Regions from separate parts of the Paenibacillus sp. VT-400 genome, predicted to be linked through region 1. Evidence: riboswitches for the same ligand, from Rfam matches in the RefSeq annotation. Region 1 holds a riboswitch; each other region holds the start of a gene.
The links. Region 1 has a riboswitch for thiamine pyrophosphate ahead of tenA (thiaminase II). Riboswitches for the same ligand answer to the same signal wherever they lie in the genome.
Positions count from the first base shown of each region.

Region 1 (8,328 bases):
TTGCTCCATGCAACCGTCTATACGCATTTCCGTTTTCTAAATTTACGACGATAATAGCGCCTGGACCATTGGAAGAAGAATCCGTTATATATGCGAAACCTGCTTTTCCTACACGAAAGTCAAATCGGACATCATTCAGATACGTTGTTGGCAAGACTACATCATCTGCAAATGTATATACTTTTCTTATTGTATTTGTTTCTAAATCTACCGCGACTAATTTTGCCCCTCCTTTAATAGGCTCTGAAAAGTTTGGTGCAGCCGTGTCCAGTACCCACAGGGTTCCCCTTCCATCTGCAACAACACTCTGGACACTAATGAAGGACATAACGATATTCAATGGGTTGATCAAATTCGTTTCTTCATTAGGATAAGGTTGCATCTGACCATCAACAATTTCCGCTACCGTAAATCTAACGTCATCTCCCCATTTCGGAAAGCAAATGAAGATACGCCCGGTTTCGGATACACTAACGCCTGTAGGCATAGCCCCGTAAAAGGAATGAACGAGTTCTAACTTACCAAAATATTCTTCCATAGGTAACATAGGCAGTATGATGTCCTCCTCAACAAGGTTGAATAGATATTACCTATAATTATGTTCAAGACTTATTCTAATGCCTCTCCCTTAATCATTCTTTTTCAACCTTCATTTTGAAATTGTCCGATAGATCTAAAAATACAAAAAACTTCGGCGTAAGCCGAAGCATGTTGACTGTAACTATATGTGTTCTAGGAAAAATGCTTCCTCCGATCGTCAACGCAAAACTTTGCCAAGCTTATCAGTACCAAAACCGTTTTATTGTTGGTCCGGTAAACCTAATGCATTGGCTGAAGTTATCGCTTGATCTAAAAATTCCTCTGCTCGGGTCAATTGCTGCCTGGCAATCTCCAACGCTTGTGAATTTGTTGCCGCATTAGATTCACTTAACGAGCTTATTGCCTGATTTAAAGCCTTCTGCACCTCAGAAACCGCGTTAGATGCATGCTGCTCCAGCGTATTACTACCACTCGAGTTAAGTGCATCTTCTGCTGGTTTTCTTGCGTTTTCGGTTGCTAGATCAATTTTGTTTTTATTGGGCACCGTGACTCCTCCTTCCATGAGTAAGATCATTCATTTAAACAGAAATAAGTATGGGATTGAGATTTTGTTTATATCCCTGCGACTGTATGGGAATATTCGGATCTTACCTCTCCGGTGATCCATATTAGTATAAGATCCGGTGCATTGGAAAATCTAATCTTGATGAAAAAGGAGGGGATCATTTCTGAATGGCTAATCCAACGCTAGCGCCGCACGAATCGATGGAACTGCATGAAGCGTTAAACTTCAAAACGCTCTGCATCGCTAAGTCGAAACTTATGCAAGGCCTGGTCTTTGACCAAGAGCTAAAAGCATTAATGCAGAAAGACGTAATTCAATCCATACAACAGATTGCTGAGCTGCAAGCAATCTACGCAAGAGCTCCTTTTCAAGCACCCGTTCCGAATAATCCGACACCTATAACACATTAAGGGGAACTCAGATGAATACCGATTATTTAGATCCGATTAATTCATTGAATATGCCGGAAATGGCAGATATGACTTTTGCCATGGACTTCCTTCTTCGTGCCAAGGAGGGTGTACGTAATTTGTCCATCGCCCTGACGGAAACGGCTTCACCGGATGTAAGAGCCCTGTTGCATACTCATCTGAAGCAGGGAATTGCAATGCACCAAGAAATTTCGGAGCTCATGATTCGCAAAAAATGGTTTCATCCTTATGAGCTGAACGAACAGTACCAACTCGATCAGCTTTCGGCGAAAAATACGGTGATGATCGGGCAGATGAATCTGTTCCCGGGTGATACGTCACGTAAAGGGATGTTTGATCGGACCCCAGATGAACATATTGGAGGACATAAAGCATGAAGGCGGTAACGTATCAAGGGGTTAAAAATGTCGTGGTCAAAGAGGTGCCGGATGCGAAGATTGTGAAACCGGACGATATGATCGTAAAGATCACCAGTACCGCGATTTGCGGTTCTGACCTTCATCTTATTCACGGGATGATCCCTAACCTTCAGGAAAACTATGTCATCGGACATGAGCCGATGGGGATCGTAGAAGAAGTGGGCCCTGGCGTGACCAAGGTAAAAAAAGGCGACCGCGTAATCATCCCGTTTAACATCGCATGCGGAGAATGCTTTTTTTGCAAAAATCAGCTGGAAAGCCAATGTGACAATTCCAACGAGCACGGGGATATGGGCGCATATTTCGGCTACTCTGGAACGACCGGTGGATATCCCGGCGGGCAAGCGGAGTATTTACGGGTCCCATTTGCTAATTTTACCCACTTTAAGATCCCTGAAAACTGCGAACAACCGGACGAAAAGCTAAGCTTGATCGCCGATGCCATGACGACGGCATTCTGGAGCGTAGATAACGCCGGCGTTAAAAATGGAGATACGGTCATTGTGCTCGGCTGCGGCCCGGTCGGACTCCTGGCCCAGAAGTTCTGCTGGCTGAAAGGAGCTAAGCGGGTCATAGCCGTCGACTATGTCGATTACCGCTTAAAGCATGCGAAGCGAACAAACCATGTGGAAATAGTAAACTTCGAACAGGATAAGAATATTGGGAACACTCTCAAGGAAATGACCAAAGGCGGCGCCGATGTTGTCATTGATGCGGTAGGAATGGACGGCAAGATGAGCGATCTTGAATTTCTAGCCAGCGGTATGAAACTGCAAGGCGGCACCATGAGCGCATTTATCATTGCATCTCAGGCTGTTCGCAAAGGTGGCACCATTCAAGTCACTGGGGTATACGGCGGACGTTATAACGGATTCCCGCTCGGTGATATCATGCAGCGAAACGTGAATATCCGTTCCGGACAAGCTCCGGTCATTCACTACATGCCATACATGTACGAGTTGGTTACGTCTGGCAAAGTGGACCCTGGCGACATTGTTACGCACGTCATTCCGCTCAGCGAGGCCAAACGGGGCTATGAAGTGTTCGATACAAAAACGGACGATTGCATTAAAGTCATCTTAAAGCCTTAAATATGAATAGATACATGGGAGGACAATCTGAATGGATTCCACTTACGCTTTGCATGAGATGCTCGAGGTGCATGAAATAGCTGCGTTCAAGACGGTTTGTATGACTAAATCCAAGACCATGCAAGCTCTGGTAACCGACCCGGAGCTCAAGCAAATTTTGCAACAAGATGCGATATTATCACAACAGCAACTTCAGGAGCTCGGTGAAGTGCTGTCTAAAGCGACTGTATAGGAGATAAAAAATGAACCCAATATTAGAACATATGACTGGTCTTAATACGTTGACCGATGACGTAATCGCAATGGATTTTTTGATGAACGCCAAGAGCAGTGTCAGAAACTACGCCATGGCTGTGACCGAATGTGCCACCCCCGAAATCAAACAAATTTTGATGAAACAGCTCGATGAAGCGATAGACTCTCATGAAAAGATATCAAATTACATGGTGCAGCATGGCTTATACCACCCTTACCATATTGCAGAGCAAATTCAGCTCGATCTGAAAAACATTCAGACTGCTATGAACATTCCGTCCTGACACCCTTTTTGATTTTAGCCAGAGACTTCAGAGAACAAAATGTTCCTATGTCAAGAATTTCAACAATAATAAAAGGCGGATACACTCCGCCCTTTTTTCGGTATCATCACGAAACACGCTTATACAAGCGTTCCTTTACTTAATTTCCATCCTGAGACTGTTTTATGGACGCTGCTCTCAACTTTAATTGACTACAGTGAACTTAAGGCTCCAGCCTCCATGACATCTCCCAAAAATCAAGTTCAAAGCGACTGCACATCACGAAAATATCTTCCATCCGTTGGTACGTTCCCTCGCTACAGCCTTCTAATAGCTTATCCGTTAACGTCACTAGGGAGTGATTGTTGTTGTTGTATTCAGAGGAAGCATATCCTGTGATCCACTCTCCGTAAAAAGGATGATCAGCTGCGCCTGGCTTTTGGGCAAGGACTTGACCAATCTCTGCATAGCTCCATGAGCAGGCCAGAATGGATACAAGTACTTCTGCTATGCCACCGGCATGGGAAACAGAGAGCATATAGTTAGTATAGGCTGCATTTTTCAGTGCAGGTTTTACCTGGAAAACATGATCCTCTGTAATTCCTAATCGCTCCATATAAGAACGATGAATTTTCATTTCACCATTTAGGATGTTATCTACGTTTTTACTAAAAAACTGCATCAATTTCGGGTCGTGCGACTTGATGATACCTAGTGCAAATACACGGGCATAATCGAACAGGTACAAGTAGTCTTGCAGCAAATAATAACGAAATTGTTCAACCGTTAAGGAACCATCTCCGATTCCTTTAACAAAGGGATGCTCAAGACATTCCTTCCACACAGGCTGTGCTGCCTGATATAGTCTCTCTGAAATAGTCAACATGTGTTCCTCCAATTCATAATGTACGTATTTAAAAACAAAAAAACGAAACATCCATAGGATGTTTCGCAGACAAATACACTAAAACAAGGGGGTTCGCATGAGCTACCCAAGTACAGCGTTTCATCGTTGCATCCCTACGTTGGAATTATCCAAATCAGGTAAGGTCGGTTTAACACCCTCTCAGCCGGTTAAGGCTCCCTCGCAAACGGTTGTATGTAGTTGATTACTTTCTTATCCGCATAAAAGAAAAAATAACATCCATTTAGTATATCAAGGGCTGTTAAATATAGTCAAGGCAGATTGTATCGCCCTCATCAGCTTGAGTGACGTATGTAAACGATGAAAACCATCACAACAATGGTTGAGTTTTAGCCACTGTTATGATGGTTTCTATTCTTGCAACTACTGCCGATTGTTTAATGCCCGAGTTTGTTCTTTCCGACAAAAGTGAGTATTCCGTACTGGGAAGTGTTTCTCCAGCTCTCATTGGTCGTATCATTCCATTTAGCTACGCTCTGCTTACCTCCGCCCTGGTTGTCGTTAATTTGAAGCTCGAAGCCGAGAACATTTCCTGTTTTGGGCGTCAATGATTGTAAATGAATTCTGGCTTCTACGAGGTATCCTTTATTCGTTTTCTTCACAGCACTTACAAGGCGTCCGGGTGAGGCACCGCCTGCAAAGGTTCCTACATTGTCTGCACTGATTCTGAACTGGGCATCATCATATTGAAAATACGGTGTGCGCTGGTGATTCTCGTCCAGGAAAATCTCAACCGAATCCTGATCCCATGGGTTGATGCTGTCTGTAATGATGTTTGGATCAGTGACGTCGATCAGCAGGTATAGATACTCACCTGACCACATTGCGCGAGCCACTGCCTCTGCACCTTTGGTCTCATTCAACCGTTTTACTTCAAATGGTACAGCCTTATTCCATAGGGCGTCTTTCTTCCCATCAATCTGAACAATCCCTTGCACAGCTTGTGCAGATTTGGGCATAGGGGTGAGTTGAATCACGCCGTATTTGCTTGTATCTTGTTCCTGAGATTGTGTTCGATCATTCCAGTACAGTGGATTATAAGGTTGTGTCCCACTTGAACCGCCATCAGTCACACGGATATCCAAGCCGGCTTCATATTCTGATCCGACTTGTATACCACCCCATGGAATAGACAATTCAACCTGATATCCGGCGTTTGTCTCGCGTACACGATACGAACGCTGCACCGCGCCCTCAGCTTTGCCCGACCGCTTAATGATTACATGTCGGTCATCTGCTTCATATGAGGTAGTCTTGCCATTATTGAGATCGACAAAGATATCTACTTTGTCATTCACGTCTGCCTTTGCATCCTGAACATCCACAAGGATATACAGATTACTATGATCCCATAAGGTGCGGAAACTGGCTGATTCCGAAGAGTCACCCTTCAGTGGAGTGGACACCGCTTTGTTCCAGAGCGGATCTTGTGACTGTTTTTTGATATCCGGTTTACCCGAAAGTGAGGCGGCTCTCTGTGTCAACACAGGCAAACTGGATTCATCCACGAGTCCCCAGTATGCTTTTTTGGCCTTCAGGGCTGAATCAAACAGCATAGCCTGGTTGTTGTAAGACTTCTCATCTTGGAGTCCCCATAAGGTAACTGAAGAAATGTGGTCTTTGTGTTTTTTGTACAAATCCAACAGTTCCTTATATCGATACGCCTGCTTTACTGCAACTTCATCGGACATCTCTTCACCAAATGGAATTCCGCTATCCACATCCAGTTCCGTGATCTGAATATCCAATCCAAGTTCGGCGAACATGTTGATCGTTTTTTCAATTTCCTTGATGGGCGGGGATTCCAGGTTATAGTGGGATTGCAAACCCACACCATCGATGAGCCCCTTCTCTTTCAGTCGTTTGACCAATCGATACATATGCTCTCTTTTCTCAGGGATTTCCGTGAAGTATTCGTTGTAATATAATTTGGCATCCGGATCGGCTGCACGAGCGAATTCATAGGTTTTCTCAATGTAATCCGGACCGATTATTTCATAAAAGGGACTTTTACGTAAACCGTTGGCATCACCATTGCTATCCGCAATCGCCTCGTTTACCACATCCCAGGCATAGATCTTACCTTTGTATCGGGTCATGACGGTTTCGACATAATCCTGAATCCGGGCAAGCAGTAATTCTCGACTCGCAGGGTTACCCTGAGGATCCTTGAACATCCACTCCGCAGCATCAATATGCCACAACAACGCATGTGCGCGTACGCCCATACCATGCTCCTCAGCGAACTGAACATATTGATCGGCTGCCTCGAACTCATAAACACCTTCGGAAGGAGACATGTACTTCGGTTTCATCTCATAGGTTGCGGTCAAGCTGTTAAAGTGCTTTGTGAGCAGTTGTCCATATGCGCCTTCCAACTGCCAGCGATACACCGCTGCACCAATGGGGAAATCATCTTGATACAGGTCCTCCAGAGACCGAATATCTTCTTCAATCTCCAGTTGCTCGGCCAGAGTAAATGATACATCATCCACATAGAACGATAACGTATCTAGGCTATCTTCAGAGATGTAGGGTGTTTCGATGAACAAATTCAATTCAGTGGGATCATCACTATACTGAAATTTTCCGGTGATTTTGTGCCATGTATTCCATTCTGCTTTGGCAATCTTCACGCTACCGATCGGGTTCCAGCTTTCGGCAGTTGTTTTTTTATATGTGGTGAGCTGTAGTGTTTGATCCGTGGTGGGCTCCTGGGTAAGTCTTACATATGCCGCAATTTCGTACTCTTGGTTACGCTTAAGCAGATCCTTCATGGATAACATCGGTCCATGATAGGAACGCTCACGGTTGGCGACCAGCATACTGGACTGACCTTCGTGTGCCTCCTGCTGTGTCACTGTCAGCCTTTCGTTACCTGTACGTGGAGTCCATCCCTGAAGTGTACCGTCTTCAAAGTTTGTACTCAAATGACCTCCCTCCACTTCCGTAACTGCCTTGGCAGCATGTGAGACATTCGAAAATGGAAGCATGGCGACTATCAGCACAAGAACCAAGGCTGCAATATTCCATTGACGTAACCGTTTCATACAATTCCTCCTCTTGATTGGGTCTAAGTATTTCTGAACGGATTAACATCCAGATAAATAGATTATAGCTCTTTGGATAGCGCTTACATATAACAAATTTCCAATGATTATAATAAAAAGTTATCAATTGGTAATTCACAATGCCCGTCCCGGCCGTTCAGATCACACAATAAATTAGTTAGGAAACACTTTATTCGACATTTTTCTGCATTTTGATATGAAAATGTTTCTTCATCTGTGACCCTAAGAGTATCTCTAAATAATTGATATTCAGTAAAACATTTCATTTAATTGCTAAATAAGTGTGATTTATGGTACCTTTAAAACAAATAATGATAGGTTGGCTATCATTATTTGGAGATTTCCACAAACTACATTAAAGGATGGCGAGGAGACATGCAGACTGATAACAGATCGATCGTTATTCATCAGGTATCTAATTTAGAGACACCTGAAGAACTTTGGAATCCATATGCTTATTATGAGTACATGCTGGAGAATCATCCCATCTATTTTGACGAGAAGCAGCAAGTATGGAATCTGTATCGTTATGATGATGTCAATTCCGTTCTAACAGACTGGAAACGGTTCTCCAGTGTTCGTAAACGGAGTGTATCCCCGGTTCCACCGGTAGTTACCCGAGTGAACATCAATTCTGTTGATCCCCCTGTTCAACGTGATATTAGAAAGTTAGTCTCTAGTGCCTTCACCCCACGTCAGTTAAAAACCTGGGAGCCTCAAATCGCGGCTATCGTTGATGAGTTAATGCTTGAGATGAAGACGAAAGAT
Region 1 covers NZ_LELF01000067.1:2,680,082-2,688,409, reverse strand. Annotated here, with positions in the region: gene EL84_RS22415 (L-dopachrome tautomerase-related protein) at 1-547, opposite strand, end outside; gene EL84_RS22410 (hypothetical protein) at 800-1,084, opposite strand; gene EL84_RS22405 (hypothetical protein) at 1,273-1,515, shown strand; gene EL84_RS22400 (spore coat protein) at 1,527-1,913, shown strand; gene EL84_RS22395 (zinc-dependent alcohol dehydrogenase) at 1,910-3,046, shown strand; gene EL84_RS22390 (hypothetical protein) at 3,078-3,278, shown strand; gene EL84_RS22385 (spore coat protein) at 3,289-3,585, shown strand; gene tenA (thiaminase II) at 3,788-4,450, opposite strand; TPP riboswitch at 4,564-4,661, opposite strand; gene EL84_RS22375 (endo-1,4-beta-xylanase) at 4,867-7,539, opposite strand; gene EL84_RS22370 (cytochrome P450) at 7,936-8,328, shown strand, end outside.

Region 2 (8,328 bases), on a different contig from region 1:
GGATGAAGAAAATCGGGAACGGATAATCTTCCTTTTTCACTTCCTGGTATGGAATCTGTTGTAATCCGGTACCATTCAGAACAGGGAACAACAGTTTCATGATCTCCAGTGTAGGCTGACGTGGCAGATCGATCTGGTTGTGAATGTTGTGGTACAGCGTATCTGGCTCCAGCAGGAACGCACTGTCCAGAATCATTGCATCCACTTCCTTCGTAATAAGTCCGGTTTGTAATGCTGTACCGGCACCCATCGAGAAGCCCCAGACAACCAGTTCCTGTGCACCGCGTTGCTTGGCGAACTGGATGGCACCCAGCAATTGCTGTGACTCAGCTTTGCCACCTGTGGCCACAGCTTTGTTCACCTGGGAGGCGAAGCCATAATCGAACATCACCACGTTGAACCCAAGTTGATGGGCATAGTGTGCCAGGTCATACATGGGTACCCATGTTTCTTCACGATTAGCACCATAGCCGTGACTGAAAATAATCGTTTTGCTTGCAGCATTGTCAGCAGGAATATACCATCCCTGCATCGTGCGGCTGCCATCTGCTGCCGGGAACGTGATGTCTTCATACTTCATGTTCTTGGCTTGCATCGGATTGGAGAAGACAGGCGCTACCGTTGGATTGGATAATACCCATGCGATATAACCATGCAGTGCAATAAAACAAAACAGTAGAAAAAATACAACGGAGAGCAGCAACGCTACGATAATATGTTTGAACCGAATCAGCCTCGGTGATAGGGAAGAGGGCAGATCGGACACTTTTGTTTGCAGCGGGGCTTCGCTCTGGGATGATTGATACATGAATGCCCCTCCTTTGAAGTTCAGTTGAAGATAACAACGACATGAAAAGAGAATTGCGTCGATTTCAGAGCCTGCTTCAGAGCGATATCTTAATGTAATATATCTTTATCGTATGTTCCAATATAGTCAAAGTCAATTGATTGAGGGCATTTGTTACGCAATTGTTATATAGTTCTTAAGATATATGGGTAACATTACCTTAGTGTGTAAATTACAGGGGATTAAGTCTTATAAAAAGGAAAAATTTACACGTTGGCCTATTTTGAATTTGGCTCTTTTTGGTTTACAGATGAGACCGTTTCTCATATAATTTATGTAACCAAGTTTCATGTGATGAAACATGAGGAGGGCATTATGCCATGGAAGATCGCAAGTTAACCGTCCGGGCTGTGGAACGGGCGCTGGATATATTATTATGTTTTACCACACGCAGTGATCTGGGACTCACCGAAATTGCCAGCCAGATTGGCCTGCACAAAAGTACAGTGCACCGCTTGATGGCTACGCTGGAGGATCGAGGGTTCGTGATCCGCGATGCAGCAACAGAGAAGTACCGACTTGGCATCCGAATCTGGGAGCTGTCAGCTCATATGTCCCGCAGTGATGATCCCGCTATTCTGCTGTTGCCTGCGATGGAGCGACTGAGAGATCGATTGGGGGAGACCGTGAGTCTGTACCTGCGTGATGGGAGTGAACGGATTCGTATTCAGGCGGTGCAAAGTGATCAGGCGATCCGCCGAGTTGCTCCCGTTGGTGTTAGACTCCCGCTGTCTGTGGGGGCTTCCAGCAAAGTCCTGATGGCGTTTGCCACGGACGAGGATCGTGAAGAACTGATGAACGGGCCGGAATGGCCGGTGTTTATTGATCCAGCGGTGTATTTAGCGCAGATGGGAGATATCCGGGATAACGGATATGCCACAAGTTACGAGGAACGTGAGCCGGGAGCTGCCGCGGTATCTGTACCGATTATGGATCGCAGAGGCAATATTGCAGCTGCGCTCTCGGTCTCAGGACCTGTCAGTCGACTCTCGCAGGAGACATTGCATGAGTATGCACCGGTGTTGAAGGATGCTGCTACGCAAATGGGGCTCATGTTATCCTGATGTTGAGTTAAGATTTTTCTCCAATTGGGTTGGTGTTCTGGAATATAAAGGTTGTTTTTATGTTCCGGTTGCGCTACTCTGTAATGGACGGCCCAACGGGGCCAGCTTCATTGAATATGAACAGCGGCTTATGTAAGCCGCAACTTGTTAACGTTACTGGGGGAGTCCGAATTGTCCGGACTGAGACGGAATCGCATGAGATTCCGGACCCTTTGCACCTGATCTGGATCATACCAGCGTAGGGAAGTAATCGGCGATATGACCACAACCACCACATGATGTGACCCTTGTAGGGCTCCGTTAAGGAGTTGCATGAAGGTGCATTATTGGTGATGGACATAAAAGTCGGTTCCTTCGGGGACCGGCTTTTTTATATACAGGGAACGGGCGATATAGCGCGGACTCTATGGGCTTCTTTTTCAATAACCTGCAACAGTGGGCTTGGATGAATAGAGAATGCACCATAGATCATCCAAGATCTGTGGCAGCCTCCGTCTGTTGTTAACTGTACATGAAAAGTGTCTTCCCTGGTCTGGTGTAGGATCGCTCTTTCTTCTCTGCATTGCGCATGATTTGGGACAGGTACGTAAGTGAGCTAATGACGAAACCAACCAAACAAGCGACGAACACTGAGGAGGAGACAAGCGAACATGAGTACAGGAAATCAAACGGGACAACAAGCGACGGAACAGGGACATAACGATCAGCAGGTGGAAAAAGAAACAGGAGCGGCCGGACGGGTTCAGCCCTTTCCCGGTAGCCGCAAAGTCTACATTCAGGGCTCACGGCCGGACATTGCTGTACCGGAGCGTGAGATAGCCCTTCATGACACGAATACTCCCCAAGGGGTGGAGCATAACGAACCGCTGCGTGTCTACGATACGAGCGGCCCCATGACCGATCCCGCATTTCATGCGGATATCCGCGCAGGTTTGCCAGCCCTGCGCACCCGCTGGATCACAGAGCGTGGCGATGTTGAAGCTTATCAGGGTCGTACGGTTAAACCGGAGGATAACGGACTGAAGCCCGGAGGGAAGAGAGCTGGCGCTGAAGAGTACCCCGGATTACGAGGCAAACCGCTGCGGGCACAGCCAGGACGCTGTGTGACCCAGATGCACTACGCGAGGCAAGGAGTCATTACGGCAGAGATGGAGTTTGCCGCCATTCGTGAGGGCGTGGAACCGGAATTTGTACGGCAGGAGCTGGCGAGTGGACGGGCCATTCTGCCATCCAACATCAATCACCCGGAGAGTGAGCCGATGTTGATCGGTCGTCATTTTCACGTGAAGATCAATGCCAACATTGGCAACTCTGCTGTATCTTCTTCCATCGAGGAAGAGGTGGAGAAGATGACTTGGGCGGTACGCTGGGGATCGGATACGGTGATGGATCTGTCCACAGGAAAAAACATTCATACCACCCGGGAATGGATCATCCGTAATTCACCTGTGCCGATTGGTACGGTGCCGCTGTATCAGGCGCTGGAGAAGGTGAATGGCGAAGCGGAAGCGCTGACCTGGGAGTTGTACCGTGACACACTCATTGAGCAGGCAGAGCAGGGCGTGGACTACTTTACGATTCATGCAGGTGTACTGCTGCGTTATATCCCCATGACGGCCAAGCGGATGACAGGCATTGTGTCCCGGGGCGGGTCCATTATGGCAGCATGGTGTCTGGCGCATCATCAGGAGAATTTTTTGTACACCCATTTTGAAGAAATCTGTGAGATTATGAAAAGGTATGATGTAGCGTTTTCGCTGGGAGATGGACTCCGTCCAGGTAGTATCTATGATGCCAATGACGAGGCTCAGATGGCGGAACTGGCTACGCTCGGGGAACTGACGCAGATTGCGTGGAAGCACGATGTGCAGGTGATGATCGAAGGTCCTGGGCATGTGCCGATGCATAAGATCAAGGAGAATGTGGACTTGCAGATGGAGATCTGTAAAGAGGCACCGTTCTATACGTTGGGGCCGCTGACGACCGACATTGCCCCGGGTTACGATCACATCACCTCCGCCATTGGTGCGGCCATGATTGGTTGGTTCGGCACGTCCATGCTCTGTTATGTTACGCCAAAAGAACATTTGGGCCTGCCCAACAAGGATGATGTGCGGGAAGGGGTTATCGCCTACAAGATCGCAGCTCATGCCGCCGATCTGGCAAAAGGCCATCCACGTGCCCAGCGCCGCGATGATGCATTGTCCAAAGCGCGCTTCGAATTCCGCTGGCGTGACCAGTTTAACCTGTCACTGGACCCGGAACGTGCGCTGTCCTACCATGATGAGACGCTGCCAGCAGAAGGAGCCAAAGAAGCTCATTTCTGCTCCATGTGTGGACCAAAGTTCTGTAGCATGCGCATCACGCAGGACATTCGTGCCTTTGCCGCTGATAAAGGATTGTCCGAGAATGAGGCTGTAGCTGCCGGGATGCAGGCGAAGGCTGAGGAGTACCGGATGCGGTAGGTGAGTGGAGATTGATAGTGTAGCCAAAAAAAACAGTTCATCACATACAATGAGTGATGAACTGTTTTTTTTGTTTGTATCCTTCAGATTAGCTCTATTGGATTTAACTAAATATTGGCCGTCTTTCACAGATATCTATACTATAGTTTACTTCATTTTACTCCAAATTCGAAACAGAATACCTGCAATGACAAACAGTATGCCGTCCGCTAATTTAAGACTTCCACCGTAGATAAACGCAGAACAGGCCAAGCCTATAATAAACAAAATTAGAATGTATAAGTAACGCACTAGCATTCACTCCTCTACAATAAATGGAACTGTGCTTAACATATCTTAAGAGTGTGAACAATTAATTCAAATTTATCTAATAAGATATAATGTTCTTAATACTCAGAGTAAATTAATAGTAGAAATCTTTTAGTGTTCCTCTCGAATCATTATTGGCTGAGCCCGAAAAACTAACGCTCAAAGCTCCAAAAGATAATCCAACACTACCCGAACCTTTAATGTGATAATAATTGGATTGTATCTGGGAGAGACCACTTTGATTTCCTTGCTTTTTATGTTCTATTGTAAAGACAGCAGCGGCAACCTGTTCTGTTATAATAATGCCCCCTTTGAGATCAGCATTGAATCCAACACCACTCTCACCAGTATATGAAAAATTACGTCCACTTCCTAAAGTTGTAAAAGTAGAGTTCCCACTGTACTTTACTTTATCTTCATAATATGCAGAACCTGGGACGGCTCTCCAAATATTTTTATCGAAAGAAGCGCCATAGGCATCGGATAAACGCCATACAGGCATTGATTTCCATTTGCCCGTTAATGCAACCATAAATCTTTCACGATTATCAACGTTATCAGTTCGAACTACGGTTATATAATAGTCAAATTGATCATCCTTGATATTTCCGAGTGGTCCAACCTCTCCGTTGAATTCAGGTGCTGAGGCTTTTTCATGAGCCACTACTTCAATTGATCCATCTTCTTTCGAAAGACTTTTCTTAAACTCAGGGCTCCAGGATTCTATTACTTCATAAGGAATACCCTGCTTTAATAAAGTTATATCCAATTTCACAGTTTTATTCTCTGCAGAAGCGAAAGCACTGGTAGGAATAAGTAATAGGCATAGACAGCAAACCAACAGTAACTTCGATAAACGCAATAATTTCAATGTAAAACCTCACCCTCTGAGTAATTTGTTAAATTATAACAATCTAAATTTATCATATAACCCTAGGTTTGTACACCTAAATTATGTATATTTAATTATTATTTTAAAAAATTAGGATTAATATGTATTTATGTAAATAATAAATTAAACATAATTATATTTACGCTACTAACTCTTAACAAGATCACAGGAGCACATCCAATTTGTATCAATTAATTGTTTGATACATCTACTCTCGAGCCAGTCCCAAATTCTTCTCCAAATACGTTGCAAGCAATGCCAGAGGGCTATGGATTGGAATACCGCGATCTATTGTAACCTGTGCAGCAGCGGGAGCCATAGATAGTTGGGCTGCCACTACCGTTTTACCCGGATACTGCTCAGCAATCTGCTGTAAGCCTTCTCGTACCGCTTCGAGATACCCTTGCTGATCTCCACGCATAATCAACTCAAATGTCCCAGGGATGCACAACGCTTCCGTCTGATATGTCTTGGCAACGTGTAGTTGCCCATTCTCATCCTCTTGCTGTAATGCCTGATTCACCCGTGCCATCGTTCCTTCAATAGTTGCCGGGTTGGTGAATGCTATTATGTAATCTCCTGGTACTCGCCGCATCTCCTGCAATAACGGATCATCTATGCCGATCACAGGCACAGGGACCTGTGTGGCTTCCTGCTCCAGTACTGTCGCAAACAGGGTACACGTAACCAGAATAGCATCGGCATGACACTCAGCGATCCATTGGAGCGTCTGGGCTACTTTCTCGTGAATGATGACCTCGGAAAAGTCAGCGTCATGTTTAAGACGATCCAGACCTGGATCGACGTAATGGACCAATTCAACTTCATAAGGAGCAAGCGTCTCTTCAATTAAGGCGATGTTAGAATAATGAGCGTGAAAACAACCAATGGTGATCATGTGCTAAGTCCCCTTTTACAGTTCGTATATGTCATGGATCTTTTAGATATTTAAACCATTATAGAAACATGCCTGAGAACTGTACAGTCGTTTATTGCTCAACGCCAATAACCGCCCTGCCGCCAAGCAGCGGAAAGACGGTTGATAACCTGACTCGACTAGGGTCGGTCCGGTGTCCATTTTTATCTAAGGGAAGGAGAAGCATTTTTCTTCGCCATTTTTTGTTGCAGAATTTCATGAAAGGATAGACCTTGAGTGTTCTCATTCTCCTTTTTAGGAGCAGTGGTCGCCGTGTTGCGCGGATATTGGTGATGGTACGGGATCATTTGCTGAATAGGCATGCGGATCATCTTGGTTCCTCCTTTGATGCGTTTTTTATGAATTATGTATTTCGACTGGTTACCATGCCAGGTGCGCATATAGGTACATGTGACTTGTTAGACGAAATAAAAGAGTTTAAAGCGTAATTCCAATTGGATTGTAGTGATTTTACCCGGTTTTAAGGAGATGTAAACGTTTTTAGGGAAATTCAGGAGTAAAGGACCTAATATGAAAGGTTTGATATGGGAGGATCGAATCGGTTGTTATGTGAATAGTCCCAATTTTAAGGAAGTCAATGGTACCCGTATATGAGGCATATTATCTGGTTAAATGATGCAAAGCATGCTAACTAACTTGGTACCATGGTCGGGTTGTTTAGGGGGTAATGTAGTTCCGGATATAAAAAAACTGCCGAGCGAACCCGGCAGCTTACGTGATATGAAGAAGGATGCGATGAAACTTTGATTCTGTCTGAGGTGGTATCGTGTTGGCTTTATCTACTTTGGCGAACAGCGATGTATATATCCACTTGTACACTTTCGGGATTCAGGCTGCGTTCATCATACAATTCAAAATCCCCAGTGAACGTACGATCGCTTTGTTTATCCCATGCCCACACGGCTCCCCAAGCTTCGCCAACAACCTCTGCCATCGGTCCTTTTCTGGAAGTGAATATGGCGTAAGTTGCAGGAGGGAGTAAAATGTCGTCCAATCCCTCAGGCAACGATTCGTTCGGACTGACCTCATGCCCTACCAGTATGGTGTATTCTCCGGTTATGCCATCGGTGTAATCCGTGTAACAGCCATAGCGAACAACTTCAGGTGCAGGTAGGTGCTCTGAGGCAAAATAATTGTTCCAGAGTCCCTGAATACAACCTTTGCCACTGATTTCAATGGCGTTGGTTGTGCGGGCGGATACGCCGGCAAGACGTTTGCCGGGGAGCGTGACATAACGAACGGGCTGGGCAGAGAACGAATGATCCGTTGTTACCTGACCAGGATTAGCAGAAGCAGTAGAGGTTTCAGTGAGAGATTCTGCATGCTGATCCGTTGTATTCGTGCGCCAACGTTTCAAAAAAGGAAGCTGGTTACGTAGCATCGAACGAGCGGATTCCTCATCCATGCCTTCGTCCTTCAGAATGGCAGTGCACATCTCCGTCATGCCTTCAAGTGACATACCGGGCTGCTCAAACTTGCCCTCTTTGTAACAATAGATACAGTACTCACGGGTTGTGCTTCCATCTGCTTCCGTTCCGAATTGGGCAGGGGTTGTGAGCGGCATGCCGCAGCTTTGACATACAGTGACGTTCATGATTAGTTCCTCCTCATATATGTACAGATTGAATATATCTGAAGTATACGGGGAGGAACTGGACAGCTGTCTGTCAGGTTTGAGTCGGAGGTATATAATTTTGTACAATTTGCTCCGCGATACGGCAGATTTCATCCCGAATATGCTGAGGTTCCAATACTTCAACGTCCGCGCCGAAGCCCAGGATGAATCCATATAACCAGCCATCCTCTGGAAAAGC
Region 2 covers NZ_LELF01000062.1:53,190-61,517, forward strand. Annotated here, with positions in the region: gene EL84_RS08725 (alpha/beta hydrolase) at 1-808, opposite strand, end outside; gene EL84_RS08730 (IclR family transcriptional regulator) at 1,168-1,911, shown strand; TPP riboswitch at 2,060-2,173, shown strand; gene thiC (phosphomethylpyrimidine synthase ThiC) at 2,562-4,376, shown strand; gene EL84_RS32505 (hypothetical protein) at 4,780-5,556, opposite strand; gene EL84_RS08745 (hypothetical protein) at 5,786-6,475, opposite strand; gene EL84_RS31975 (hypothetical protein) at 6,658-6,825, opposite strand; gene EL84_RS08750 (zinc ribbon domain-containing protein) at 7,290-8,108, opposite strand; gene EL84_RS08755 (helix-turn-helix transcriptional regulator) at 8,182-8,328, opposite strand, start outside.
Region 2: another riboswitch for thiamine pyrophosphate. It lies ahead of thiC (phosphomethylpyrimidine synthase ThiC); the one in region 1 lies ahead of tenA (thiaminase II).

Region 3 (8,328 bases), 2.7 Mb from region 1:
CAACAATCCGTGTGAATGGAATCATGAATACAACCAGCAGTAAGAACGGAAACGAACGAACGATGTTAACGACACTGCCAAGTACAAAGGACAGCGTTTGATTCTGATACCGTTGTCCTCTCCGGAATAAGTACAGCAGTGTACCCAGAGGTAACCCGATCAGAACAGCTGCCGCAATGGAGATACCCACCATGACAAAAGTCTCTCCGATCGCCTGCCATATCTCATGCTGATATTTCAGCACAGACTCAGGTAACCTCATGACTTGTCCTCCTGTTCTGCCTGACGGAACAGAGACGAACCTGTCATCCCGTATTCGTCACCCGCAAGCAAGGAGGTCAGCAGATCAGGCTGCGGAGCAGGGATACTGCTCACTTCCGCTTTAGACAACGTACGAACGAGTCGCCCATCCTTCATGACGGATATCCTGTGACATAGTCTGCGAGCCACTTCCATCTCATGCGTTACTACAACAATGGTCACGCCCAGCGTTTCATTGATATGACGCAGCACATCCAGGATACCGTTCGTGGTCTGTGGATCAAGCGAAGAGGTCGGTTCATCACAGAGCAGCACATCCGGACGACTGGCCAGCGCTCGTGCAATCGCCACACGCTGCTTCTGTCCTCCGCTAAGCTGAGCAGGATATTGACCCGCCTTGTCTTCCAGTCCAACAAACCGCAGCACCTCAAGTCCACGTTCAACTCGCTGCGCACGGGGCATACCCGCAAGCTCCAATGGCATGCAGACATTGCCACTCACCGTTCGGTTACTGACAAGATTGAAGTGTTGAAAGATCATGCCAATGGATCTTCGTGCCTGACGCAGACTCTGTTCATTCATCTGGGTCAAGTGCTGCCCATTCACAACAACTTCACCATCATCCGGTTTTTCCAATCCGTTGAGCATCCGCAGAAGCGTGGATTTGCCTGCACCACTTGATCCGATGATGCCATGTATTTCTCCTTGTCCCACTTCGAGGGACACCGAGCTTAATGCTTCGAATCCCTGATCTGCACGGGAACCGCGCTCGTTATAACGTTTGCTTACACCATATAATGAGATCATGGAGAGTCCTCCCGTGAATGATCATGCATGGTTCTTCAAGAACACATGAAGAAAGCCCGCACAGCCGATAACCGGAGCGCGAGCAAGCCTGTTCATTTATAATAAATCAACATCCCTTACGAGACAAGCTTTTAAGGTGAGATTGCCTCCTGCAGGCGGCTGGCTTCATATACACGAAAACGTCCGTTGGACGAACCCACATACACTTCATTACCGATCCGGTTAATCATTCCATTCTTCGCATCCCGGTCCCGGTGCTCCGGGTTTCCCATCACAACGTCATGTACACGACCTAACAGTGCTCCATTCTTTTTATTCATCACGAGAAGATTTTCGTCCATGGGCAACAGCAACTGATCATCAATGACCAGATAACTTCCCTGATTCGTCGGATGCCTTAGTGTTGCAATCGTATCTTTGGCATTCCAACGCGTCTCCCCCGTTTTATAATCCACAGCCGCTGGATAACCGTTCTTAATCACATACAACTGATCCTCTTCCACCAGTCCTCGTTCAATCTTGCCCTTGATCGTCCAGCGTGTTTTGCCTGTCTTGGCATCATACAGGGTGGTTGTAAAATCTTCATATTCGCCGTAATGATCGCCGTTTTTGTTCTCACGGATCAACAACATGCCATCATTCAGCTCCTCAAATCTCTGTCCTACCCGAGCAGGGAATTGGGCAAGCTTTTTCCCCGTGTTCAGATCAAGCAGAAGCCACTGATTATCTAGTGATAACCATCTTTCAGCATTCGTGGTTGTAAAGGGATCAAGACGTTCAATTCCACCAGTATATGGATCATTCCAAAATTGTTCTATGGTGGATCGTTTGCCCTTTAAGCTCCATACGGTTCGATTCGATTGCGGATCGACTGCAACCAGCTTATTCTTTTCCCAATACAACACATAGGGGTCATCTGCACTCTTGTTCAATAATTCATAACCCGTAGCCAGTTTTCGCGTCCACAATGTTTTTCCGTTTGCACTGTCCAGAACCGTTAACCAACTGTTGCTTGAGCTCTCAACAACCGGGTTATCCACAACCACAACGTTCTTCGCAGCGGTGATGCCATTTAGTCTAAAATTTTGCTTAGGAGTGTACGTCCACGTGACCTTTCCGTTCTTCAAGTTCAGATGACGAATACGATCCACGTATTTTTTCTTATCAGGGTCATAATCGGTGTAGATTGTAACGTATTTGCGCTCTGCATCCATCTCTGCCTGCTGTCTTCCAAAACCCCCGTTGATCTCCCATAATTGCTGGCCGGAATGTCGGTCAAGGGCATATATGGAACCTTCGTAGTAATCCCCGCTAAATCCACCGTCATCCCCTTTCATCATGAGCACATCATCCGTGGCTGCTTGTAAAAAAGTGTAGTTAATATCCCCCTGGTTGGTCCATACCGGTTTCCAAGGGATTGTCGTTGGCAGTGTTGTGCCATAGATTTTTGTTGTGAACCCATATTCATCCGCCCGACTGATGTTCCAATCGGAAACGACAGCATTTCGATTATCCTGTGCTAAATTCCAGCGTGTTCTGACCAGTCTGCCATTCTTGTTGAATGTGACCAAAAATTGCGCATCTTCCCGCTCATATCTCCAGGTCTGTCCAATACTCATTGAATAACCCGTGAAATTTAGATTGCTTGAACTCTCTTTCCAATCCGGCTCGCGTAACCACCCAGCCACTTGTTTGGAGGTGGTTGCCTTGTTCAGCTTAATATCTGTCAGATGGCGTATAACCGAAGTTGGCAGCGATGCATCCCGTTGGAACCAACCATCCGCCACATTCATCCGCTGTTCTATAGCCTGTGCCTTGATCCAGAAGAGTCCTGGCCGATAGGTGAAGGATTCTTTATTCCAGACTCGTGGGGCAATGGAGACCCCATACCAGCCTTTCCACTTTGCAACAATAACAGCCTTATCTGTTAGCGCTTTCTCAAAAGACCAAGTTGTAGAACTATCCGGAGCCAGATACAGCTTGCTGCCTGATTGGAGTGTGAAGCTTTGGGGAGCTGTTTCCGTCATGCTTCTGCTCTCCTTCAGGGCATACCAACTTGGCAGCCAAAAGTCTCCATGCTCGGTTGACTTAAGTTGCACCCACTCACCTCGAACCGAGGCCAACGTATACTTTTCGTCTTTTGTTGTATAGTATTCAATCCCCATCTGGTCAGCAGCCACACTGCCGTCCCTTCTGTTTTTGAACAGAGGGATGTCATTAATAAGCGTAACGGTGTCTCCTTGTTTGTAAGCTAACTTTGCAGTTAAGACTTGGGAACTTGCCCCCAATGCTTGTGGCGTTGTAGCCGAAGCTTGTCCTTCAAGGGCGACCATTTTGGAATCCAGCAGCATCCAGCCCGTCAACAGCACAGCTGATAATCCAGTCATGGTAATCCATTTGTACCCCGTTCTCTGCCAGTCAGGACCCGTCTTCACTCTCGTTCATCCCCATTCATTAGAAGTTATTTCCAATAGAGACGCAGAAAAAAGGAAAAAGTTACCGTTTACCTCAATATATTTCTATCTATCTCCCAATATTACCTTACGTCCACCATCGCAGCATGATAAGGAAAGGTAACCCCGATGTAATAAGCAGCTGTTAAGGTGAGGATATAATAAAATACAAACCACAGATCAGCTCGCGAATAGCCAATCTGAATGTAATACGTGCGGCTCGCGCCATCTGTGAACCCTTTCGCTTCCATCGCTACCGCCATTCGCTGTGCACGGCGAATACTCTGTGCCAGCAGCGGAATAGCGTAACGCTTGAGCGTACCATACACGTTCCAGCGAGAACCCCGCTGCCTTGTTCCACGTATACGAATCGCATAACGGAGCGTCTGGAATTCATCCAGCAAAATCGGGATCATGCGCATCGCGGCCAGAAAGCTATAGGCATATTTTGCGGGAAGCTTCCACTGCTGCATCAGGGAATAAAACAGCCTTACCGGCTTCGTTGTCAGTCCAAACAGCAAGCCAGCCGCTGCCATGCTCAACGAGCGAAAACCCAAGTGTAGACCTCGATAGAAACTCTCTTCGGTTATGTGGATCAATCCCCACTTATACCATGTGGTCTCGCCCTTACCAAACATCATCATGCCTGTAGACGTGGAGATAAACACCAGAATGAATGGTGATGCGTACAGCATCAATCTGTACCACGGATGACCTGTCCAGCACAGTAACAGCATCATCGCCAACGCAACGTTGGCCATTACATTCAGATTGTGAATGAGGATAACGATGACAAACATCATCGTCAGAATGATCATCTTTAATCCCGGGTTGACGTTATGAAGCCAGGTTTCACGGTGAGGAAACGACAGTTGCATCAGTTAACCTCCCCTCATCTACCGTCCAGATTCGGGTGCAATATCTTTTTACAATTTCACGATCATGGGTAACCATAACAATAGCTGTTCCCTCTCTCCGCAATTGCTCCAGTTGTGCTAACATGGCAAACGTATTGCGGGCATCCTGTCCAAAAGTAGGTTCATCCAACAGCAGTATTCGCTGCTCTCTCACCAGTGCAGAGGCAACGCTTAAGCGTCGTTTCTGCCCCATCGATAATTGGTAGGGATGACGCTCGGACAGGTCGATTAGTCCAAATTGATTCAACATATGATCAGTCCTGACAAGTCTTTCTTCCGTTGTATGCCTGCCCCCCAGCAATGAGAATTCCACTTCTTCCGCGACCGTGTTGGTCACAAATTGAAACTCCGGGTTCTGAAATACAAACGCAATTCGATCTGCAAGCTGCTCCGTTTTGCCAGAAGGCTGACCTTCCACCTCATAATGACCTGTTGTTTTCAGGATATTCATCAGAGATAACAACAATGAACTCTTGCCAGCTCCATTAGTTCCGACAATACCAATCCAATCCCCATGCCATACTTTGGCCTGTTCTACCTGAATGAAGGGTGTTTTCCCACGCCATCCGGTGAACTGCTGCAAGTCCAGTGCAGGCTGATAGCCGGGTGATACAGGTGATAAGGATGAGACGTGAGAGATGAGGGATATACCCGGTGTATCGGATAAGCCAGAAAATTGCTGTGCTTCCAAACTTGAGATGCCGTGGTCCACACACACTTGAAGCTCTCCAGAAGTACTTCCCTCTTCTTCCTTAGCTGCCTGCTCGTGCTCATCCCACACACCCGGATACCAGATTCCATAAGCCTTCAGCTTGCCCCGTTCATCTGTAAATACCTGCTGTGCTGGCCCATCCGCCACAATCTTTCCTTCAGGTGATAACACAATGATGCGGTCGACCATATCCACAATCTTGTTTATTTTGTGTTCAACGATGATTATCGTTTTGTCACTGGCGATCCGTTTGACGGTATCCCATACCTGGGAAGTCCCCTCATCATCCAGCAGTGCAGTGGGTTCATCCAAAAAAAATACCTCCGGGTCCATGGCAAGCATCGAAGCAATCGCAAGACGCTGCTTCATCCCCTGAGACATGGACTGGATCAATACACGATTCTGTTCAAAGGATAACCCCACTTGTTTCAGATAATATTCAATCAGAGCAGGCATCTCTTCACGCGGAATATTTCGGTTTTCCAGAACAAATGCGATCTCTTCATCCGTAAAGGACATACAGAACTGGGTATCCGGATCTTGAAAGACCACTCCTGCTTTGGCGGGAACCTGAATATCATCACATTTCATCGGAATCTCAACCGAACGTGGAATTAAACCGCTCAAAATTTGCAATAACGTCGATTTACCGGAGCCACTCGGGCCAAGCAACAGCACTTTCTCTCCTTGACGCACAGAAAGAGACAAGCCTTGAAATACCAAGGCTTTCTCTCCTGGGAACTTGCATCTTAGATTGGTGACACTTACCGCTTGCGAATTCCCTTCCCCGTTCATCTAATCCAGTGCCTCATAATCTTGTTTGGATACCGGTCTGAGTGAACGCGTTACACCGGTTAGTTCCAATGCTTTGGCAAGATAATAAGCAAACACTCCAGCAATCAGAATACTTCCAATGAAGCGGAATCCGATAAATAGCGTATAATTCCACGCCGAGAGTGAATCAATATACCCGTACTGATAATCCAGCAAAAGCGAAGCCGCTGCAGCTCCTATGGCTGCAAGACAGGTGACAAACAGATTGGTTTTACGATACAAAAATGCGGCGAAGAATATCTCGGCTCCCAATCCTTGCAACAGACCGTATACAAGTGTGGACATGCCCCATTCACTACCCAGAAAAGCACTTACCGTTGAAGCCGCAACTTCGGCAAGAATAGCCACACCTGGTTTACGAATGATAACAAAAGCAAACGTGCCCGCCATAAACCACATGCCGTAGATCATCTGCTCCGCATGAACGCCAAATGGTTTCATCAAGTCATATGTAGGTCCCCATATCTTGTAAATCACCCCAAACACTACTGCGATCACGATGGTTACCAGAATATCCGTTAGTTTCAATCGCTTGTTGCCTGCTGTTGTTGCCATGTTCTCTACGTCCTTCCTTTGTTCCCTGTGGGGGTTGTAAAAATAAACGAAAAAGCCTCCCCGGTTCCGGGCAGGCCTCACGCACAGTGGACAATCTTCACAATGATGTATTGGATGGATGTCGAAAATACGGAATATTAACCAGCACCCCTCCGCCCTGGCAGATACACCACCACAGTTCAAAGAGGTCTGTTGTTCATCCACGTTCATTCCCACAATTCACCCTTACATATCGCAAATCCATGTTCTCTACGCTGGCATTACCCAGATCAGATGTACGGTCAGCAGCACAAGGCCACTCTCTCAGCCCAACTTCATTGAGCTCCCGGTTCACTTATTTCATTGCTTCTAATGTACATCAGATGGGTATTTGTGGCAATCCCTAGAAAAATCATCATGCTTCATCTGGGGTAACAGGGGAACGTATCTGATGGTTCACTTTCCATAATATGAAACATTTAGGTTATGTAGTCCGTCTTAAACATTAGAAGGGAGATTGATAGTGATGAAAGATTACAATTCTGTTTGGCAGCTTAAAACATGGAAAATGGTCCTTGCCGCTTCGATACTCACCGCAGGCACGGCACCTGCCTTACTCTCATCCACTGTGGCGGAAGCCGCAACAACTAAACCTAAACCGACAACTTATATTAACAATGTTCAAGCTCAATATGATGTTGTCATACGGCAGGGTATTACGTACGTGGCATTGACGGAGCTTCAATTCCTCGGCAACTATACGTTTGGTTACAATAACAAAACAAAAGAGATCAGCATTAGCACAGGCAGCGATAAGTATGTCCTTACACCTAACAGCAAAACAATGAAGAAAAACGGTCAGAATGCGACATTATCCTCAGCGCCGATTCTGGTGAATGGTAAAGCGATGCTTCCGCTCCGTGCCATCGGTGAAGCTTTTGGTGCCAAGGTGCAGTGGAACCAGAAGGCCAAGGAAGCCTACATTTACACTACCGATGCTACGATTGTAAAAGAATATAACAGTTCCGATCTGACTGTGGCGCGTGAAGCCGCACTGCATCTGCCACGCTTCTCTGAACTGGGACAAGCACGTCTGGACATTCGCAATCCTTTGGGTCCGGTGGATTCATCCATTGAATACATCTTTGAGCAAGGTAAAAAAGATCGTTTCTTCGTTGTTGAGGATAACGATCTGATCAGTTATTATATCCTTAAAAATGGAAGTGCACTGTTACAATGGCAGGCTAACATCAGCAAAAATGCCGGAACCATCGGTGACCTGTTCTTTATTAAAAACAAAGCCGTTGCTGAAGCAGGGACTCGTCCTTCCGTAACAGGTCAAACACTCGTATCATTCAAGTACTCTCGCATGCTTGAAGAAACCTCTTACGAGATCATGAACAAATTGGGCTCTATTGATACCGGTTCTGTTGTCCCCGAGAAAGGCAAAGTCATCGTTGAAGTTCCGGGAGAGAAATAGTCTGAGCATCCTCTATAAGACATTGCTCAGCAGAAATATATTATCACATCTGCATTACAAAGAGCGCCCTCAAAGGCATTGTGGCAATGACCTTGGGACGCTCTTTTTGGCGTTATATTTTAACTTCAAATTACAAGCGGAGCTTAAACTTTTACCAACTCCGGCGATTCAATCTCCTGTCTAATATTGCGTGTTCCCAGACTGGCTCGTTTTTCCTGAAGCAAACCCCTTGAACAACGTTGGTACTTTGGAATATCGGGTATTCGTAATTTTGCCTTGTGATGTACTGCTGTCTGTACGCATAATCGAATCTTTCACATTGGAAATGTT
Region 3 covers NZ_LELF01000067.1:14,746-23,073, reverse strand. Annotated here, with positions in the region: gene EL84_RS10860 (methionine ABC transporter permease) at 1-262, opposite strand, end outside; gene EL84_RS10855 (methionine ABC transporter ATP-binding protein) at 259-1,068, opposite strand; gene EL84_RS10850 (PQQ-binding-like beta-propeller repeat protein) at 1,200-3,503, opposite strand; gene EL84_RS10845 (energy-coupling factor transporter transmembrane component T family protein) at 3,605-4,399, opposite strand; gene EL84_RS10840 (ABC transporter ATP-binding protein) at 4,374-5,945, opposite strand; gene EL84_RS10835 (ECF transporter S component) at 5,946-6,539, opposite strand; TPP riboswitch at 6,769-6,879, opposite strand; gene EL84_RS10830 (copper amine oxidase N-terminal domain-containing protein) at 7,045-7,998, shown strand; gene EL84_RS10825 (pectate lyase) at 8,179-8,328, opposite strand, start outside.
Region 3: another riboswitch for thiamine pyrophosphate. It lies ahead of EL84_RS10835 (ECF transporter S component); the one in region 1 lies ahead of tenA (thiaminase II).

Region 4 (8,328 bases), 2.7 Mb from region 1:
TCGAATTGTTCTTTGGCTGTCATTTTAATTTCTCCTCTCACGTGTAAAACCGTTCTATCAATGGTAGCAATCATCTGGTCCAAGCGTTGGCGCTTCTCCAGTAGTATAAGTCGATGCATTTTAAGTGCTTCTTCCGGATTGAAGGAGGGGTTGGTTATAATGCTTTTGATCTCCTTCAGAGAGAAGTCGAGTTCCTTGAAAAACAATATTTGCTGCAACCGTTCCAGGTTGGCATCTGAATATAATCGATATCCGGCAGAAGTTACTTCGTCCGGTGTTAACAATCCGATCTCATCATAGTGATGCAGTGTGCGCACACTGATTGAGGCAAGTTCGGCAACTTCTTTTACCTTCATGGCCATGTGTGAAACCTCCTTACAACACCGATTGTACAGTGTCACGTTACGTGAGAGTCAACCGTTGAAAATGAAAAAACAAGATGCGAGCATGGAAGCTGCATCTTGATCATGGATTGATGACAGGATGTGACTGGATTATTATAACATTCAGTCACTGTAGGGGAGCGGCTGTGCTTCTATGTCGAAGACATGGGTTGCTGCCGCGCCGCGGGGGTGTTTTGAGGCTCCTCTGTTATGGAGAGGAGCGTGAGCAGTTGTGGGTTGCACCATGTATTCGGTGCAGCCCACGGGGCTGGCAGTGCAGGGAGAGCAGGGCTACGCCTGCATCCCGCGCACTGCCGCAGCGAACTGCGCAGCCGCTGCGCGCACGTCGGCCGCGCCCGCGATGGCGGAGATGACGGCTACGCCGTCGGCTCCAGCCGCCATCACGGCGGCCGTGGTATCGGGCGTAATGCCGCCGATACCCACAATCGGAACTGCGATGCCTGCGGCGCGCAGTTCCGCCACCACTGCGGGGCCCAGCACAGCGTGGGCATCCGCTTTGGAGGGCGTCGGGTACATGGGCCCGACGCCAAGGTAGTCGGCGCCCGCCTGCACGGCACGGCGCGCCTCATCCACAGAGTGGGCGGATACGCCAAGCATCCGCCCATCTCCAATGCGGGCGCGTACCAGCGCCGCGTCCGCATCTTCCTGGCCGACATGCACGCCGTCGGCCTCCACTGCTACAGCCAGCTCCACATCATCGTTCACGATGAACGGGACCCCGTGCTGGCTGCACACCTCGCGAAGCCGCATCGCAAGCGTGATGCGAGCTTCGCCAACCAGGGCGCCAGTTCCCTTTTCACGAAACTGGAACAGCGTAATGCCGCCAGCAATGGCCTGGCGCAGCACTTCCACAGGGTTTTGCGTTGTATTGACGCTGCCCATCACCAAATACACCTGCATCGCGCGTCGTACCGCTTCTGCATCCCAAGGGCGCATCACTGCTCACCCCGCTGTCTGCGCTGATACGCAAAATGATTCGTCGGCCCATGTCCGGCCCCAATCCCGAGCTCATCTTCAATGGCTGCCTGAATGAATGCTCGCGCGGTCGTGACGGCAGCCAGAACAGGTGAACCTTTGGCTAACTCTGCGGTGATGGCAGCAGAGTATGTGCACCCCGTTCCGTGTGTATGACGTGTTACCACACGAACATTCTCCAGATAATGAAAAGACTGCCCATCGTAGAGCACATCCACGATCATGCCACTTCCTTCATCATGACCACCTTTGACCAAAGCATACGTTGAGCCCATCTGTACAATCCGTCTTGCGGCTTCTTCCCGCTGGCTCAGATTGGTGATAGACATCCCGGTAAGCAGTTCCGCTTCCGGAATATTGGGTGTTGTGATCAGGGCATGGGGCAACAGATCCGTAACCAACGCCTTTACAGCTTCCTGCTGGAGAAGGGGGGCGCCACCTTTGGCTACCATCACAGGGTCGATGACCAGATTTGACCAACGGTATTGCTGCCATTTCTCAGCCACTAGACGAATAATCTCGGCACTATATAACATGCCGGTCTTCGTTGCGGTTGGTTGAAAGTCTTCGCCGGTCGAGTCCAATTGCTGGGCAATGCCATCGTAAGGGATGGGAAAAACGCCCTGCACACCTGTTGTATTTTGGGCAGCAATAGCGGTAATAACCGTCATACCGTATACCCCAAGCTCCTGAAATGTTTTCAGATCGGCTTGAATGCCTGCACCGCCCCCGTTATCAGAGCCTGCAATGGTTAGCGCTTGAGCAATGCTCATACTGCACCTCCACGGGTCTGACGGATCTGTGCGCGTTCTGCCAAGAGATCAGGTGTCACTTGTGCCAGTTGATTCAACAACTCAATCTGGAAGCTGCCGGGTCCCAGGTGAGCCGTACGCTCTGCTGCCAGTTCAGCCGCTACACCATAAAAAGCGAGCGCTTCAACAACGCTGCCTAGAAGATCGGCTCCTGATTCCGCTATGGCTGTAAAAGCACCAATCACCGAACTGAGCAGACAGCCAGCACCTGTGACCTGAGTGAGCAGGGCATGACCATTACTCGTGAGAAATGTGGATTGTCCATCAGTAATGATATCTTCTTTTCCGGTAATGACCACGACACAGCCAAGTTTATGCGCTGCCCGCTCCGCAATGCCGATTCGGTCGCCCTCACCTGATCCTGCATCCACACCTTTAATACTCCAGCTCTCACCGATGACATTGGCGACTTCCGCCACATTACCGCGCAGTACCGTAAGACGAATTTCACGAACGAGCATCTGCACGGTTTCTGTACGATAGGCGGTTGCGCCTGCGCCAACGGGATCAAGCACTACAGGTACGTGATGCGCATTAGCCGATTGGCCAGCCAGACGGATCGCCTGAACGACTTTGTTATCGAGAGTACCAATGTTGAGTACTACAGCTCCTGACATCTTGGCGACATCAGCGACCTCTTCATGAGCATAGGCCATAAAAGGGGACGCACCGAGTGCAAGCAGACCATTGGCAGTGAAGGGAGCCACGACAAGGTTGGTAATGTTATGGACGAGCGGATTTTGCGTACGAACACGTTCCAAATAAGACATATAGTTTCCTCCTTGTTTTGAAGTAACACCATCGGTAGAAGACCGGTATGAAGGGTCACTCAGCAGAATAATAGGATATGAGTCTCCTTGTTGAGTTGGGGCGCAGAGTCTAACAACAGCCAGATCATTAATGCGGGAAAAGCAGAAACGTAAAATCTAAATCAGTTACTCTCCTTGCAGAGTAATAAAAGCATCCTCGGCTTTCACCGATTCAGGAATCAACTCCTGTTCAACGAGCCATGCACGTACATTTTCCCACGATTCCATTTCCTGCCGACCAAACGGTTGGCCTTCTTCATTCATGAGTGGCAGTAAAATAGCCAGGCTTTTGGTTTCGATCTCCGGGTCAAGCGGTGATGTTTCATTCTCATGAGCGAGCAGAATATTCAAGGCTTCTTTTGGATGCTCAGTCACATATTTTTGTCCTTCCTGGACCGCTTTGACGAACCGGGTAAGTTGGTCTCTTTTCGCTTTAATGCCAGCTTCACTCGCAGTCAGGACCAATTCATAATAATCAGGCACGCCATAATCGGTGGGGTTAATTGATTTCATGGCATATCCTTCTTTCTCCAAAATCAATTGTTCATGGTTAATGAAACCACCCATAATTGCATCCGCCTGTCCGGAAGCCAGCGAAGGAATCAGATCGAACCCAACGTCAACCAGATTCATGTTGTCGGGATTGCCGCCATCCTTGCTAATCATCGTGCGTACCATCGCTTCGTACAGAGGAATGGAGGAATAACCAACAGTCTTTTCTTCAAGATCTTTGGGTGAACTTACGTTGCCATTCGCTTCGGTCAACAGATGCACAAGCGGGTGCCGAACAACAGCAGCAATGGAACGTACAGGAATGTTCTCGCCACGCGCGAGCAAGATTTGGGGCTGATAACTTAGGGCCAGATCAATTTTTCCGGCAGCAACAAGTTTGAGCGAATCATTGGTATCCGCAGGCATCTGAATATCGAGATCCAGACCTTGGTCTGCAAAGTATCCTTTTTCCTGAGCCACATAGATGAAGGAGTGTACTGCATTCGGGTACCAGTCGAGCATGATAGACAGTTTATCTTTGGTGTCTGATGCTGGTTCGGTTGCAGACGGATCTGTTTGCTGTACATTAGTTGCAGAGTCTGTTGTTGGCTTGTTTTTGCTAGTATTCATGGTGCTGCATCCGCTAATGATCAGGAAAAGGCTAATGAGCATGATGGGAAGCAGGGAGTATATACCTTTGTTATTCATAAATGAAGTTCCTCATTTCATCGTTTTGATTTGTAGAAAATGGGCAACAGCATGTTAACGACAATGTGACAATGAACTGATTGAAGATGTTGCTGAAATTGTGCATAAGATAAGTTTTGTTTTGAAGATTGTAACTACTGTATTTACATCTAATTTCTGTCTAAGTATTATCCAACCTTTCTTTTGCCTCCATGACGATGACGCCGTATGCTAAACCGTTTCTCCAGCCAGGTAATCAGTACAAACAAAACGATCCCAAGCAGGGATAACAGCAAAATGGCGGCAAACATCGCATCCGTGTTCATGTTGCTGGACATACGACGGCTGAAGTACCCTAGACCTTTGCTACCACCAAGCCATTCGCCAATCGTTGCCCCAACCACGCAGTACACCACAGACATCTTTAGCCCCGAGAAAAAAGAGGGAAGTGCCAGCGGAACCTGGAGTTTGCAAAAAATATCCCACTTGTTGGCGCCCATGGTGAGCAGTAGTTCACGCTGCTCCGGATCGCCTTGGCGGAGTCCATCGTAGGTACTGACCACAATGGGGAAGAATGCGATTAAAAATACCACCGCGACTTTGCTCCACAACGTGTAACCAAACCACAAGATAAATACGGGGGACAAGGCGATCAGCGGGATGGTCTGACTAATTACAATGAAGGGATATAGGGCCTTTTCAATCGACCGATTCATATGCATGCCTGTTGCCAGCGTAATTCCAGTCACTATGGACAAGCCAAAACCAACAATAACCTCCATAAAGGTAGCAGGCAGATGGATGGTCAACAGCAGACGACGATGTTCAACCAGTGAGCCTATGATGGCCTTGGGTGCAGGAATGATGAAGGAGGGCACCCAACCCATACGCACACTCACTTCCCAGATCGCCAGTAATAAGAACATGAGCATAATAAACAAACCATATTGGGAAAACCATTTCGAGAGCCACTTCGAACACCACGTCCAGACGCTAACCTCAGCTCTATCATTTTGCATGCAATTGTTCCTCCAGTTGTTGCCTCATCTGCACGAGAGCCAGTTCGTAGATCATGTCCGAATGCCTTGGGCGTGGTAAAGGAACCGTCATCTCCCGCAACTGCTGACCTTGCCCCCCTGGAGTTAACAGAATGATACGGTCACTTAACAGCAGGGCTTCTTCAATGTCATGTGTAATGAACAGCACGGTTTGTCCAAAGTCCTCCCACAGCTCCAACAACCAGCGATGCATTTCTCGTTTGGTTAAGGCGTCGAGTGCACCGAAGGGTTCATCCAGTAACATGAGCTGCCCGCCTGTAAGCAAGGTACGCAGCAATGCCACCCGCTGCCGCATGCCGCCGGATAACTCATCCGGGTAGGCCTGCTCATAACCTGACAGGCCGAACCTTGCCAACCCAGCTAGGATGTTTGCCCGTAACTTGTCCCAGTCCTGTCGGCCTGGTGCAAGCTCGGCAGGCAGCATGCAGTTCTCCATGACGGTACGCCAGGATAACAGCAGATCTTTCTGCGGCATATAGGCGATTCGTCCGAGCCGTTGTCCTTGCGGTACATCAGCTATATCGATGGTGCCAACGGTTGGCTCATGCAAGCCTGCGAGCAGCTTGAAGAGCGTGCTTTTACCTGACCCGCTGGAGCCAATGAGCGAGACAAATTCTCCTTGTTGGACCTGAAGCGACACATTGGCGAGCACGGGTGAATCCTTTTTTTCAGGAAAAGCGAAGCTAACGTTCTCAATGGTTACATGGTTGTTCATCTGATCCTCACCCCCTTGATGTCAGACTGCTGGAATAACAACGGCATCCTATACTCTGCAAAAGGAACAAAAAAGACCCACCCATTTCCGGAGAAATGAGTGGGTCTGTAAGTTAAATCCGCAATTTATCTTCACATACATGAAAAAAATCCGCTTACTAAAAGGCCGCTCCACTTCCCTCCGCTGGTATGATCCAGATCAGGTTCAAAGGGTCCGAATAGTCATATTCGTCTCAGCCGCAAGGCTCCCCTAGTGCAAAAGTTCAAGATATGCAGTTGTGTGTTCAGCATATATCACTTGAACATGAACTGTAAAGAGGCAGCATGATGGATTTCTTGAGATGAGCGTGGAGTCAGACCCGAACAACTGAACAATTTACCTGGGCTCCCTAACCCGATATAATAGTGGTGGCGCATATTGGCCGGATCACAAATGCAGGCGGGATTGTTCTCCCTCCGAAGCAGAATGGGGACCCGAGTTGAAAACGTTCAAAAAAGTATATATTGAGATCACGAGTATCTGCAATCTGGCATGCAGCTTCTGTCCGCAGACACAGCGTGCCAAAGGATTCATTGACCCTGAAGTCTTCAACAATATACTGGATCAAGTTAAACCACACACCAATCATATTTATCTACATGTCAAAGGCGAACCCTTGTTGCATCCCAAAATAGATCTGTTGCTCGATTCCGCACATGAAAAGGGACTCAAGGTGAACATTACAACGAATGGTACACTGTTACCCAAGACTCAGCATAAATTGCTTGGCAAACCAGCGCTGCGGCAGATGAATTTCTCTCTGCACAGCTTCGATGGGCATGAAGGTTCAACAGACCGTGACGGATACCTGCGTCATATTTTGTCCTTTGTACACGAGGCCGTTAAGCACAATGTCATCATCTCATTTCGGTTGTGGAATCTGACACAGGATAACTTCACAAATGCTCAGATGAATCGAAATCGGGAGACCCTTGAAGTATTGGAACGTGAATTCAATCTGGATTTCCGCATTGAGGAAAAAGTAGTTCCAGGCAGCGGGGTCAAAATTGCCCCGAATGTATACCTGAATCAGGACCATGAGTTCCAGTGGCCAAGTCTGGATGCACCTGAAGATGACGGTAAAGGCTTTTGCCATGCACTTCGCGGTCAGGCAGCTGTGCTTGTAGATGGAACGGTGGTTCCATGCTGTCTCGATGGCGAGGGTGTGATTAACCTGGGTAATGTGCACGAGAAGTCATTCTCGGAGATTATTGAGGGTGAGCGAGCGAACAATCTGGTATATGGCTTCTCCAAACGCGAAGCTGTGGAAGAGTTGTGTCGAAAGTGCGGTTATCGTCAGAGATTTGGAGCCTAGAATATATAAATTTACTTAAAAACGAACCTACCGAAAATATTTGTTTCGGTAGGTTCGTTTTGTCTTTATTGCGAAATTATTTAGATAATAAGAATTGAAATCAATTCAGGATAAAAACTTTTTTGTAAAATCATAGTTTATTAATCTTGTTTTTATGAATTTGCATGGTATTATTATCCTATTGATTAGGAGGTGTATTAGTTCTAAAGATTCATATATTAGTGGATTTACCTACCAGAAGCCTACTGAGGAGTGTGTTTTAGTTTTGAATTCAAAATGGAAAAAGTTTAATCACAAACTATCGTTAATGCTTTCTACGTCGCTGATTGTTTCTATGTTATCTATCAATTTATCTGTATCGGCAGAAGTGGCTACATCTAAAACTTCTTTTACTGATATTGATAATTCGTATGCCAAAACGGAAATAACCAAATTAGTAGAACAAGGAATACTCACAGGATTTACTGATGGGACATTTAAACCTTCCGATTCGGTAACACGAGCTCAATTAGCAAAAATTATGGTCGGTGCGCTTAATTTAAAGCCTGATAATGTCGAAGCAAGTCAATTCAGAGATGTAAAGGAAGATCAATGGTATGCCGGATATGTAGGTGCACTTGTCAAATCTGGAATTGCTCAAGGTACCTCCAAAGATAGCTTTTCGCCTAATAAAAAAGTGACAAGAGAAGAGTTGGCTGTATTTTTTGTTAGAGCCTTTGGTTGGGACAATCAAGATGTAACGAGTCAAACATCCAAACCACAACTCTCCGATTTGGGTCAAGTATCCAACTGGGCGAAAGATTCTGTAACACTAGCCTATCAATCTGGTTTTATCAAAGGATTAGTCCAAAAAGATGGAACAGTAAAATTTAATCCATCAGGCATAGCAGATCGACAGGCGCTAGCTAGACTTGCATATGAGTTTGTGATAAATAAGTCTACATATGATAGTTACATGGCTCCTACCAAGACAGAGATTGATACTGAAGATTCAAATGAAGTAAAACCTGAAACAACAAAAC
Region 4 covers NZ_LELF01000067.1:3,482-11,809, forward strand. Annotated here, with positions in the region: gene EL84_RS10780 (MerR family transcriptional regulator) at 1-362, opposite strand, end outside; gene thiE (thiamine phosphate synthase) at 675-1,340, opposite strand; gene thiD (bifunctional hydroxymethylpyrimidine kinase/phosphomethylpyrimidine kinase) at 1,340-2,152, opposite strand; gene thiM (hydroxyethylthiazole kinase) at 2,149-2,961, opposite strand; gene EL84_RS10800 (ABC transporter substrate-binding protein) at 3,127-4,200, opposite strand; gene EL84_RS10805 (ABC transporter permease) at 4,368-5,198, opposite strand; gene EL84_RS10810 (ABC transporter ATP-binding protein) at 5,188-5,952, opposite strand; TPP riboswitch at 6,111-6,213, opposite strand; gene EL84_RS10815 (radical SAM/SPASM domain-containing protein) at 6,431-7,306, shown strand; gene EL84_RS10820 (S-layer homology domain-containing protein) at 7,572-8,328, shown strand, end outside.
Region 4: another riboswitch for thiamine pyrophosphate. It lies ahead of EL84_RS10810 (ABC transporter ATP-binding protein); the one in region 1 lies ahead of tenA (thiaminase II).